DNA from 3 places in the Spongiibacter sp. UBA1325 genome. Region 1 is predicted to be linked to each of the others. Evidence: predicted binding sites of a transcription regulator. Region 1 holds the regulator's gene; each other region holds the start of a gene.
What was found. The regulator PhoB, encoded in region 1, activates phosphate uptake and scavenging genes when phosphate is short. The targets are predictions, from matches to a motif close to TGTCATAAANNTGTAACA.
Positions count from the first base shown of each region.

Region 2: the regulator PhoB is predicted to act here: its motif matches at 1,011-1,028, upstream of gspC (type II secretion system protein GspC).
Region 3: the regulator PhoB is predicted to act here: its motif matches at 1,199-1,216, upstream of B3K78_RS00970 (OprO/OprP family phosphate-selective porin).

Region 1 is NZ_DBTD01000010.1:71,711-74,992, reverse strand. It holds gene B3K78_RS12325 (SPFH domain-containing protein) at 1-98, shown strand, start outside; gene purU (formyltetrahydrofolate deformylase) at 129-983, shown strand; gene phoB (phosphate regulon transcriptional regulator PhoB) at 1,089-1,796, shown strand; gene phoR (phosphate regulon sensor histidine kinase PhoR) at 1,806-3,101, shown strand; gene B3K78_RS12305 (PstS family phosphate ABC transporter substrate-binding protein) at 3,182-3,282, shown strand, end outside.
Region 2 is NZ_DBTD01000006.1:251,620-254,901, forward strand. It holds gene B3K78_RS06985 (hypothetical protein) at 1-259, shown strand, start outside; gene B3K78_RS06990 (rubredoxin) at 397-570, shown strand; gene B3K78_RS06995 (DUF3012 domain-containing protein) at 731-898, shown strand; gene gspC (type II secretion system protein GspC) at 1,082-1,960, shown strand; gene gspD (type II secretion system secretin GspD) at 1,957-3,282, shown strand, end outside.
Region 3 is NZ_DBTD01000002.1:91,976-95,257, reverse strand. It holds gene B3K78_RS00975 (beta-helix domain-containing protein) at 1-949, opposite strand, end outside; gene B3K78_RS00970 (OprO/OprP family phosphate-selective porin) at 1,285-2,631, shown strand; gene B3K78_RS00965 (adenylosuccinate synthase) at 2,729-3,282, opposite strand, start outside.

The sequences.
Region 1 (3,282 bases):
ACTCGCTGCGTGAGCTGTCGGCGTCCGACAATGCCAAGACCGTTGTGCTTCCCGCAGACCTGCCTCAGGCGGTGCGGGCGATACTGAACAAGGGCTAAGATTTTTTTTGCAAGGATGTTTTTGTAGAGATGGAACATACCTACCGTTTGATCACCAGTTGTCCGGACCGCGTTGGCATCGTTGCCAAAGTGAGCCAATTTGTCGCCGATCAAGGGGGCTGGCTAACCGAGGCCAATCATCACGCCGATGCCGACAGCAATTGGTTTTTCATGCGCAACGAGATTAAAGCCGACTCACTGAGTATCGGTGCTGAGGCAGTGCGCGAGGCATTTACGCCCTTAGCGCAGGAATATGACATGGAGTGGGAGCTGGTCGACTCAGCGCGGCGGCGCAAGGTGGTGATTCTGGCAAGCCATGCCTCACACTGTATTGCAGATTTATTGCACCGCTGGCATAGCGGCGAGCTGTACTGTGATATTCCCTGTGTGATCTCAAATCACGAGAACTTGCGCAGCATGGTCGAGTGGCATGGAATTCCGTTTGAGTATGTGCCGGTCGACCCTCAAAACAAGGCACCGGCCCACGCCCGTATTCAAGAGCTAACGGAGAGCTATGCCGCTGATTGTGTCGTGCTGGCGCGCTATATGCAGATTATTCCTCCGGAATTTTGCCGTGCGTACAGCGGCAGAATGATCAATATTCACCACAGCTTTTTGCCTTCTTTCATTGGCGCGAACCCCTACCAGAAGGCCTATGATCGCGGCGTAAAATTGATCGGCGCCACCAGCCACTACGTCACTGAGCAGCTGGATGAGGGCCCGATTATCGAGCAGGACGTCATTCGAGTGTCGCATCGCCATAGCAAGGATGACCTGGTGCGTCTGGGTAAGGATGTCGAAAAGAGCGTACTGGCCCGCGCGCTTCGCAATCACCTTGAGGACAGGGTGTTAGTGCACGGTAATAAAACTGTCGTTTTCGACTAAGCTTGGGGGCAACAGCTGGCGCCTTGATCGAGTCGTTGTCATATAATTGTCATTAAAGGCCGTTTTAATGCAGGCTCAAGCATCCACAGGCTACAAGGGAAGAGCATGAGCACAAAGACCATCCTCATCGTCGATGACGAAGCCGCCATTCGCGAGATGATCCGCGTAGGGCTAGAGCTTGCCGGTTACGACTGCATCGAAGCGAGCAATGCGCAGGAAGCGCACGGAATTATTGTTGATCAGCGCCCGGATCTGGTACTGCTGGACTGGATGATGCCAGTCACCAGCGGTATTGAGCTGCTGCGCCGCTTGCGCCGGGAAGATTTAACCCGGGATATGCTGGTCATCATGCTCACCGCTAAAGACGATGAAGACAACCGTGTTCAGGGCCTGGATGTCGGTGCTGACGACTACATTACCAAGCCGTTTTCTTCCCGAGAGCTAATGGCGCGCATTAAGGCGGTGTTGCGCCGCGGCAGCTCGCCGGAGCAGGAAGAGACCATTGAGGTGGATGGCCTCAAACTCGACCCCGCCAGTCACCGCGTGTTTGCCAATGGTGAGCCTTTGGATATGGGGCCCACCGAGTTTAAATTACTGAAATTTTTCATGACCCACCAAGAGCGTGCCTATAGCCGTGGTCAACTGCTTGACCAGGTATGGGGCACCAATGTCTATGTTGAAGAGCGCACGGTAGATGTTCATATTCGCCGGCTTCGCAAAGCGCTGCTGACCGACGAGCGAGACTTCGGGCAGCTGATTCAAACCGTTCGCGGTACTGGCTACCGTTTTTCCGCAACGGGGGTGAGCGCCTAGCGCTGCTCTATGCGGTATTACGGCTGGAAGACGGAGCTTGTTCGCGTAGTGCTGCCATTGGCAGCGGCGGCAGTGTTTGCAACAGCGTTCGACCTTGGAGTGTGGCCCGTTTTTATCGTTGCAGCGGTGATATGCACCTGGCTGCTATGGCAACTTCAACGACTGAGCGACTGGTTATATAGAGGCTTGGGTACCGAGCCGCCAGAGGCAATTGGCATGTGGGGTCAAATTTTCGACACGATTTACGATATGCAGAAGCATGCGTCGGGAGATCGTGATCAGTTACAAGCAATTATTGATTACTTACATTCATCGTTTGCATCGATGTCAGATGCCGTGGTGATGCTGGATCGTCACGGCAACATCGAATGGTGCAACGATGCGGCGATGGATCTACTTGGGCTGCGCCGGGATGAAGATGTCGGCTTGCAGTTGCTGAATTTAGTGCGCAACCCGAATTTTGTTGCCTACTACGAAGCTGAAAAATACGCCATGCCCTTTGAAATGGCGTCGCCGGTAAACAGCGAGATACAGCTCAGTTTAAGCATCAGCTTTTTCGCGGAGGGTAATCGTTTACTGTTTGCCCGCGATGTCACGCGAACCCACCGTCTCGAAAAAATGCGCAAAGATTTTGTCGCGAATGTGTCACACGAATTGCGCACGCCACTGACGGTGATCAATGGTTATCTGGAGACGTTTTCTGAGCACGGTGGCGACAACCCGCGCTGGGATCGCGCCATCGATCAAATGCTGCGGCAGTCTCGCCGCATGCACCACCTCATTCAAGATTTAATGCTCTTATCGCGACTGGAATCCGTCCCTCAAGCCAGCGAGCATGAAGTGATACGTATCCGCCCGCTGATGGAAATGGTGCGCGAAGAAGCCCTCGCGGCCGCCAAGGGCAATCGCCAGATCGACATCGAATGTGACGATGCCATTGCGCTCAAAGGGCAGGCGACGGAAATACGCAGCGCGCTGTCTAACTTGGCGGTAAACGCCGCGCGCTACACCGCCGAGGATGACCGAATTGTGCTGCGTTGGTACCAGGATGACAGCCACGGTGTGTTGGAAGTGCAGGACAGCGGGATTGGTATCGAGCCGCAATACATTCCCCGTCTAACCGAGCGCTTCTACCGGGTTGATCAAAGTCGCTCCCTCGATACCGGCGGTACAGGCTTGGGTTTGGCGATCGTGAAACATGTTTTGTTGCGCCACCGGGCCGAGATGAAAATCTCCAGCCAGCCGGGGCATGGCAGTACGTTCAGTTGTTTATTTCCACGTTCATTAATCACTCGGGTAAACTGATTTCTCATTGTAATAAATCCGTCATCTAGCGCCGCTAAAATGACAGCCGTGTTACCAATTTTATTGATCGGGAGATACCTGTGAAACTGAAGCAATGTCTGATGGCGGCCGCATTTGGCCTTTCCTCTATGTGGGTGGCGGCAGCCACTGAAGTTGATCCGGCGCTGCCTGTGTACGAAAA
Region 2 (3,282 bases), on a different contig from region 1:
CGGTGAGCGGGAGTACTACCTTTACCCGGGCAAAGATGAACGCCTTTTTTCCCAGCTGCCGCTTCGTAGCGGCGATCGCTTGCACGCCGTCAATGGCATTGCGCTGAGCGATAGCGAGGCGTTGAGCGACTTGTATGAGCGTCTCGACGAGGTGGAGGCGATCACCATTACTTTGGCGCAGAATCAACAGAGCACCAAGATAGTATTGGTGTCCTTGCCGGCGACTGTTCAGGCAATGATTCGTCTCGCAGCCGAGTAGTTGCTTCGCAGAATTCAGTGCGCATTTTCTTGCGAAATGATTGACTTTCCTTAATATTTTGTCGGCCTCTCGGGTAGTATACTGAGCCAAACAATAGCGGCGACTCAGCTGCCCCGCAGCACTGTACGGAGAGAACGATGAGCGACTATAAAAAATGGGAATGTGTTATCTGTGGCTTCATTTATGATGAGGCAGAGGGTATTCCCGATGACGGTATTCCCGCTGGCACACGCTGGGACGATGTTCCCGAGGACTGGGAGTGCCCCGATTGTGGTATCAGTAAGTTCGACTTCGATATGGTTGAGGCTTAGCCACCTGCATCACCGACACTGCACTCTGCCGCTGATTTTCAGCAGAGTGCAGCACCCCTCAAAAATTACCTTCCACTGTGCGCCTCGCACATTGCCTCTGTTACACTAGGCCGGATTTGGCGCAAAAGCGTCGTTCAACTGTCCAAGACCAGAGGTAACTATGCAAATGATAAAAAAAGCCTTGTTATTATCTTCACTGTTGTTGGCGGCCGCCTGTGCTCCCGAAGTGGGTTCCGAGGCATGGTGCGCGGCGATGAAGGAAAAGCCCAAAGGTGATTGGAGTGTCAACGAAGCAAGCGACTACACCAAACACTGCGTATTTAAATAGTGATAAGCCTGTCCGGGCCGGGTAGCTTTGCCCGGTTTTGATGACGGTTTGATGAAAAGGGCATTGCAAGCCTGGCTGACTCAGGCTAAAACCTTGCAAAAGCGTCGTTCGTGGTAAGAAAAATGTCACACTGTTTCTCTACTATGCGTCGCTTAGCTACAACGGTAGGGATGATGTACAACTGTGGATAAATTGGCGGTAGTAAAAATTTTGCGTAGCTCCCAGTTGCGCTCCGCCATCAGCGCCTTGCTTTTAGTGTTGTTGATTGTGTTGCTGACCGAGCTATTTTGGAGTGTCGCCAGTATCTTGCGCACGCCAACGTTGCCCCCGGCCAGCGTTGCCACGGTTGATGTTGCGACAGGCAATGGCCCTGACTACAGTGTCCAGTCTTTGCTAGCCGTCCCCCTGTTTGGCGAGCCACCCAAGGCGGCGGTGGATGAACAAACGATCCAGAAGGATATCAAGCGCAGCCGTCTGAAAATTACCGTGCTTGGTGTTGTTGCCGGCAGCAAAGACAGCGGCGTGGCGATTCTGCGCCACGGCAGCAAGACTAAAGCCTACGGTGTGGGAGAAAAGATAGAAGTCGCCGGGGCCGTGAAACTGTTGGCGGTAATGCCTGACCACATTGTGATTGAGAACAACCGCAAGCAGGAAAAAATTGAACTGCAAAAACGCCGCGTGAGCCAGGGGATTAGCGCGACAGCCACTCCCTCAGCGGCGAACGGCGATGTGATCGACCTGAATCGTGCTGAAATTCGCGATCTTATCGGCGACCCGCGACAGACAATTCAAAATAGCCCGCTGCGTCTGGCGCGCTTTTTTGCCGCGAGCCCGGTAATGGAGGGCGAGCAGCTGATTGGCTACGAGATGAAGCCGGGGCGCGATCCACGCCTTTTTAAACTGCTTGATTTGAAACCAGGCGATGTCGTTTTGTCGGTGAATGGCCAGTCTTTGTCTGAGTTGCCGACTACCGAATTAATGAAGCTGATGGAAACCACGCAATCCTTCGAGCTGCTTGTGCAGCGCAACAATACGATTTTGAGCAAAAGATTGGATATATGAAAACTTTTCTCCTGAGCCTATCACTGCTGGTGGTACTGGCCGCGCCGCTGCAAGCCGCTTATGCCGAACGCTTCGAACTCGACATGCAAAATGTGGATATCGGTGAATTTATCGACACGGTTGCCAAATTGACGGGCAAGACCATTGTTGTAGACAGCCGAGTGAAGGGCAAGGTCAGCGTTCAGAGCCACAGAAAACTCGACGCCGATGAACTGTATCAAATCTTCCTGTTGCAGCTCGGGGTAGAGGGTTACTCTGCGGTTGAGGCCGGCGACGGTGTGCTCAAAGTTATTCCAAATCAGGCGGCGAAAATAGAAGGCATTGAGGTTCAGCGTTCCTCCGCCGCAGTGGGTCGCAGTGAGTCCATCATTACCCGCATCGCGCAGCTGCAAAATGCGGATTCCGACGAGCTGGTTAAGTCATTACGGCCGCTTGTCGACAATAAAGTCGGGGTAATCACCAGTTACTCCGATGCCAATATCATCTTGATTACCGATCGCGAATCCAATGTTCGCCGTTTGATGTCGATCATCTCGGCCGTTAACTCTGTCGACTCCCAGTTGATGGAGACCGTGGTGTTGCGTAATTCATCGGCGGAAGAGGTGGAGCGCGTTTTAAACAAAGTGCTGTCGCAACAAACGCGCAAACGGGGATCATCCAAGCCTGTTGTCGCGGCAGATCCACGGACGAATACGCTTATTCTGTTTGGTGACGACGAGGCGCGCAGTTACTTGCGCCGGCTTGTCGCTGACCTGGATAGCGAGGTGTCCAGCCAGTCAAATATCCGTGTTAAGTACCTGAAGTACGCCAAAGCGGAGGAACTGGCAAAAGTTCTGAAAAGCATAAGCGACACCATTGTTAAAGATGAGCAAAGCGCGGGCCGAAATGCGGCGCCGGGTGTATCTTCGTCAATTAACATTGAAGCCCACGAGCAGACGAACTCCATCGTCATGTCGGGTAGCCCACATATTATCTCTGACTTGGAAAAAATCATTCGCGACCTGGATATCCGTCGTGCCCAGGTGTTGGTCGAAGCCATCATTATTGAAGTGACGGACAGCAAGGCCAAAGAGTTAGGGGTGCAGTGGTTGTTCAGAGGGTCTCAAGAGGGCAGCACACCCGCAGGCGGCATTAATTTCGGCGGCGGTGCATCCGGTACCAGCGGCACACCGGGAATCATTAGTCTGTTGGCTGGCAGCGATGCTGCGGCGGCAGCGGCATCGACGGTCAAGGGCGCTGCCATCGGTCTGGGGAAACTGTCGGATGGCTTTAGCTTTGCTACCCTGGTCTCGGCGTTGGCGAGTGACTCAGAGTCAAATATT
Region 3 (3,282 bases), on a different contig from region 1:
CTTCATCGATATCGATAGAGTCGTCACGCACGTACATGCCGATGTAGTGACCCACGTTTACCGCACCACCGAAGAACTCGATGCCGTCGTCGTAAGTTGAGTAGGCTTGCAGGTAATCAACCGTGGTGCCCGACCCAACAGCGTTGAAAGAAATACCGTTCAGCTCGTTGTCTTCCTCAACTTCGAAACCCGTGTGCTTAACAATGAAGTATTCCAGCGTACCCGAGCTATCTTCGTTGTTGTCACCGCCGTAATGCGTTTGGCCAGCGCCCGCTTTACCTTCTGCAGCAACGTGACAGTCACTGGTCGCCAAGTTGTTGTTCGCAAAAGAGCCGGTGTAAGAACACTTATTGGTGACACCGAAGCCGTTAATGATCAAACCGCCCCACTGTTGCACGTCCTCAGCGCCAACGGAATCTTCCACAGCATCTGACACTGACGTGATAGTGATGGGCGCGTTCATCTCGCCTTCTGCAATGATTTGTGAACCGCGGTTAATTACCATGTAATCGTCGCTAGACTGGAAGGCCAACGTAGTGCCAGCTTCGATCTGAATGCTTGCACCGTCACCACCCTTGGTGATGCCTGCTGCATTCAAGTCTGCATCGTTATCGTAGTTTTTACCCACTACCAGGCTATCGCGGAAGATATGCACACCGCCGTTGCTCAGCTTGGCAAATACAACCGGGTTGCCGGCAGGCGTTTCGATCGGGTTGGTCAGGCTCACGAAGTCAGGACCGTAGATGCAGTTCACACCGTCCAGGCTACCTTGCTGGGTTACGCCGTTATCGCTGTAAGACGCACAGGCATTGGAAGGCGTACCGCCACCATTCCCAGTGCTGTTGTCTACAGAGTTGTTTTGGGCGTTGATATTAATATCACCGCCACCACCACAGCCTACCAGCGCCATCGCTGAGGCCATTGCTGTCATTGCGAAAAGCTTTTTCATGGGAACTTATCTCCGGAACCTTTTAAATAGGGCATAGCTTGTTGTCGTTGAGGCGTATGTTAGGCAGGCAAAGTGACAACTCAGTGAATAAACTATGACGAAAATGTTTCAGCCGGTGTTTTTTGCTTATTTTTTAGACAAAGCTGCCATAAGGAGCTAATTTGTATTTGAATAACAAGGCCTTAGAGAACAACGCAGGGGCTAAGCGAGCCCCTGCGTTGTAAAAAACAGGGAGTAATGCCACCTGCAAGTCATAAAAATGTCATAAAACAGAAATACACTTGTCTCCGGTTTGTAACATAAGTGCCACTTCTTTCATTTTGGGTGCCTAAACAATGAAAACGATCTCTTCTTTAGCATGCAGCGCATCAATTGCAGCCTGCCTTGCAACCAGCCACGCCTTCGCCGATAACCAGCAGGACTCCGCCCTACTGAAGCTTCTACAAGAAAAAGGCATTATCAGTGCCGAGGAAGCGCAATCACTGCAGGCCGAACAAGCGCGACGCGCACAACAGCAAGCGACCGTCAGCATGGGTAGCAAAGGCCTGAAGATTGAAAGTGCGGACAAGCAAGCCAGCATACAAATTGGCGGTCGCCTGCACGCCGACTACGCCACACACGACCACGAAGCGTTCGCCAACCAGGAAGATGCAATTGACGGCACACAAATCCGCCGCGCTCGTCTCTACGCTAAAGGCAAACTGAACGGTCGCTGGAAGTACGTGTTGGAAAGTGACTTCGCGGGCAACAAGGTCAGCGTTAAAGACGCCAATCTGAGTTACAAGCTGACCTCTGCCCCGATCACACTGACTGTCGGTAACCAAAAGCATGCGGTCAGCATGGAAGTAGAAGAAAGCTCTAACGACATTATGTTCACCGAGCGCTCACTGGTTGCTGCACTCACCACGCCCTACTTTGACCGCGCCATTGGCATCACAGCAGCCAGCGGTGGCAGCAACTGGCACGCCAAAGCCGGTTTGTTCGGCGACGGCATTTCTAATAATGATGCCGATGAAGGCCACGGCTTCGGCGCGCGCGCCAGCTTCGCCCCGGTTCTGAATGACAATACCGTTGTCCACGTGGGTGCATCGTATGGCCTGCGCAAAACCAGCGACGACGGTTTGGCGAATGGCAAGAGCCCCTCGTTCTCATATAAAACCACTAACTTCTCTGACCTTAAGCCCGTGAACGCCAGCGTTGCCGACATGGACAAGGTCGAGATAGGCGTTTTCGAATTTGCCGCCATGCACGGTGCGTGGTCGGTACAAAGTGAGATTGCAGCGAACAATGTTAGCCGTGACAGTGGCGACGACCTGAGCTTTTCCGCGCACTACGTGCAACTCGGCTACAGTATCTTTGGTGGTCAACGCCGCTACAAAGCGTCTGAAGGCGAATTTAAGTACTTCAATGTGAACACGCCATTCAATGCCAGCACCGGCGATTGGGGCGCATTGGAAGTCGCTGCACGCTTTGATCAAATTGATCTGGAAGATGACAATATCAGTGGCGGCGAAGCCAAGCGCTTTACCCTGGGCTTGAACTGGTATCTGAGCCGCAACATGCGCGTGCTGTTTGATTACAGCCGCAGCTACGACCTGGACGGCGGCGCGATCCAGAACGATAAAGGCGAGGTTGCTGACAATATAGACAGCTTTGCTATCCGCACACAGTGGGCGTTCTAAGCTAACGACCCCGGAAACAAAAAAGGCCATGCAGCAATGCATGGCCTTTTTTTATCACTCGATCTTGGCAGCAAAGCCTGAGATCGCCGCCGCTTACTTAGGCGAAGGGGTGGCGCAGTACGATAGTTTCAACGCGGTCTGGGCCGGTGGACACGATATCGATGGGCACATTCAACAACGCCTCAATGCGCTTGATATAGGCGCGGGCATTTTCGGGCAGCTCATCCAGCGACTTGGCACCCACTGTCGACTCAGACCAACCTGGCAGTTCCTCATACACTGGCGTGATTTGATCGTAGTCCTCACAATCAAATGGCGCAGAAATCGACTCGCCCGCAGCGTTGCGATAGTCCACGCATACCTTCACGATATCCAGGCCGTCGAGCACATCCAGCTTCGTCAGGCACAAGCCGGTTACACTGTTGATACGCACTGATTGACGCAGGGCGACCGCATCAAACCAACCACAGCGGCGGGCACGACCGGTGGTTGCACCAAATTCATGCCCTTGCTTGGCCAGGTGCTCGCCCACACTGTCGGACAATTCCGTCGGGAACGGACCACTGCCCACACGCGTGGTATAGGCCTTGGTGATACCCAGCACGTAATCCAAATACAGCGGACCAAAACCACTACCGGTCGCCGTGCCGC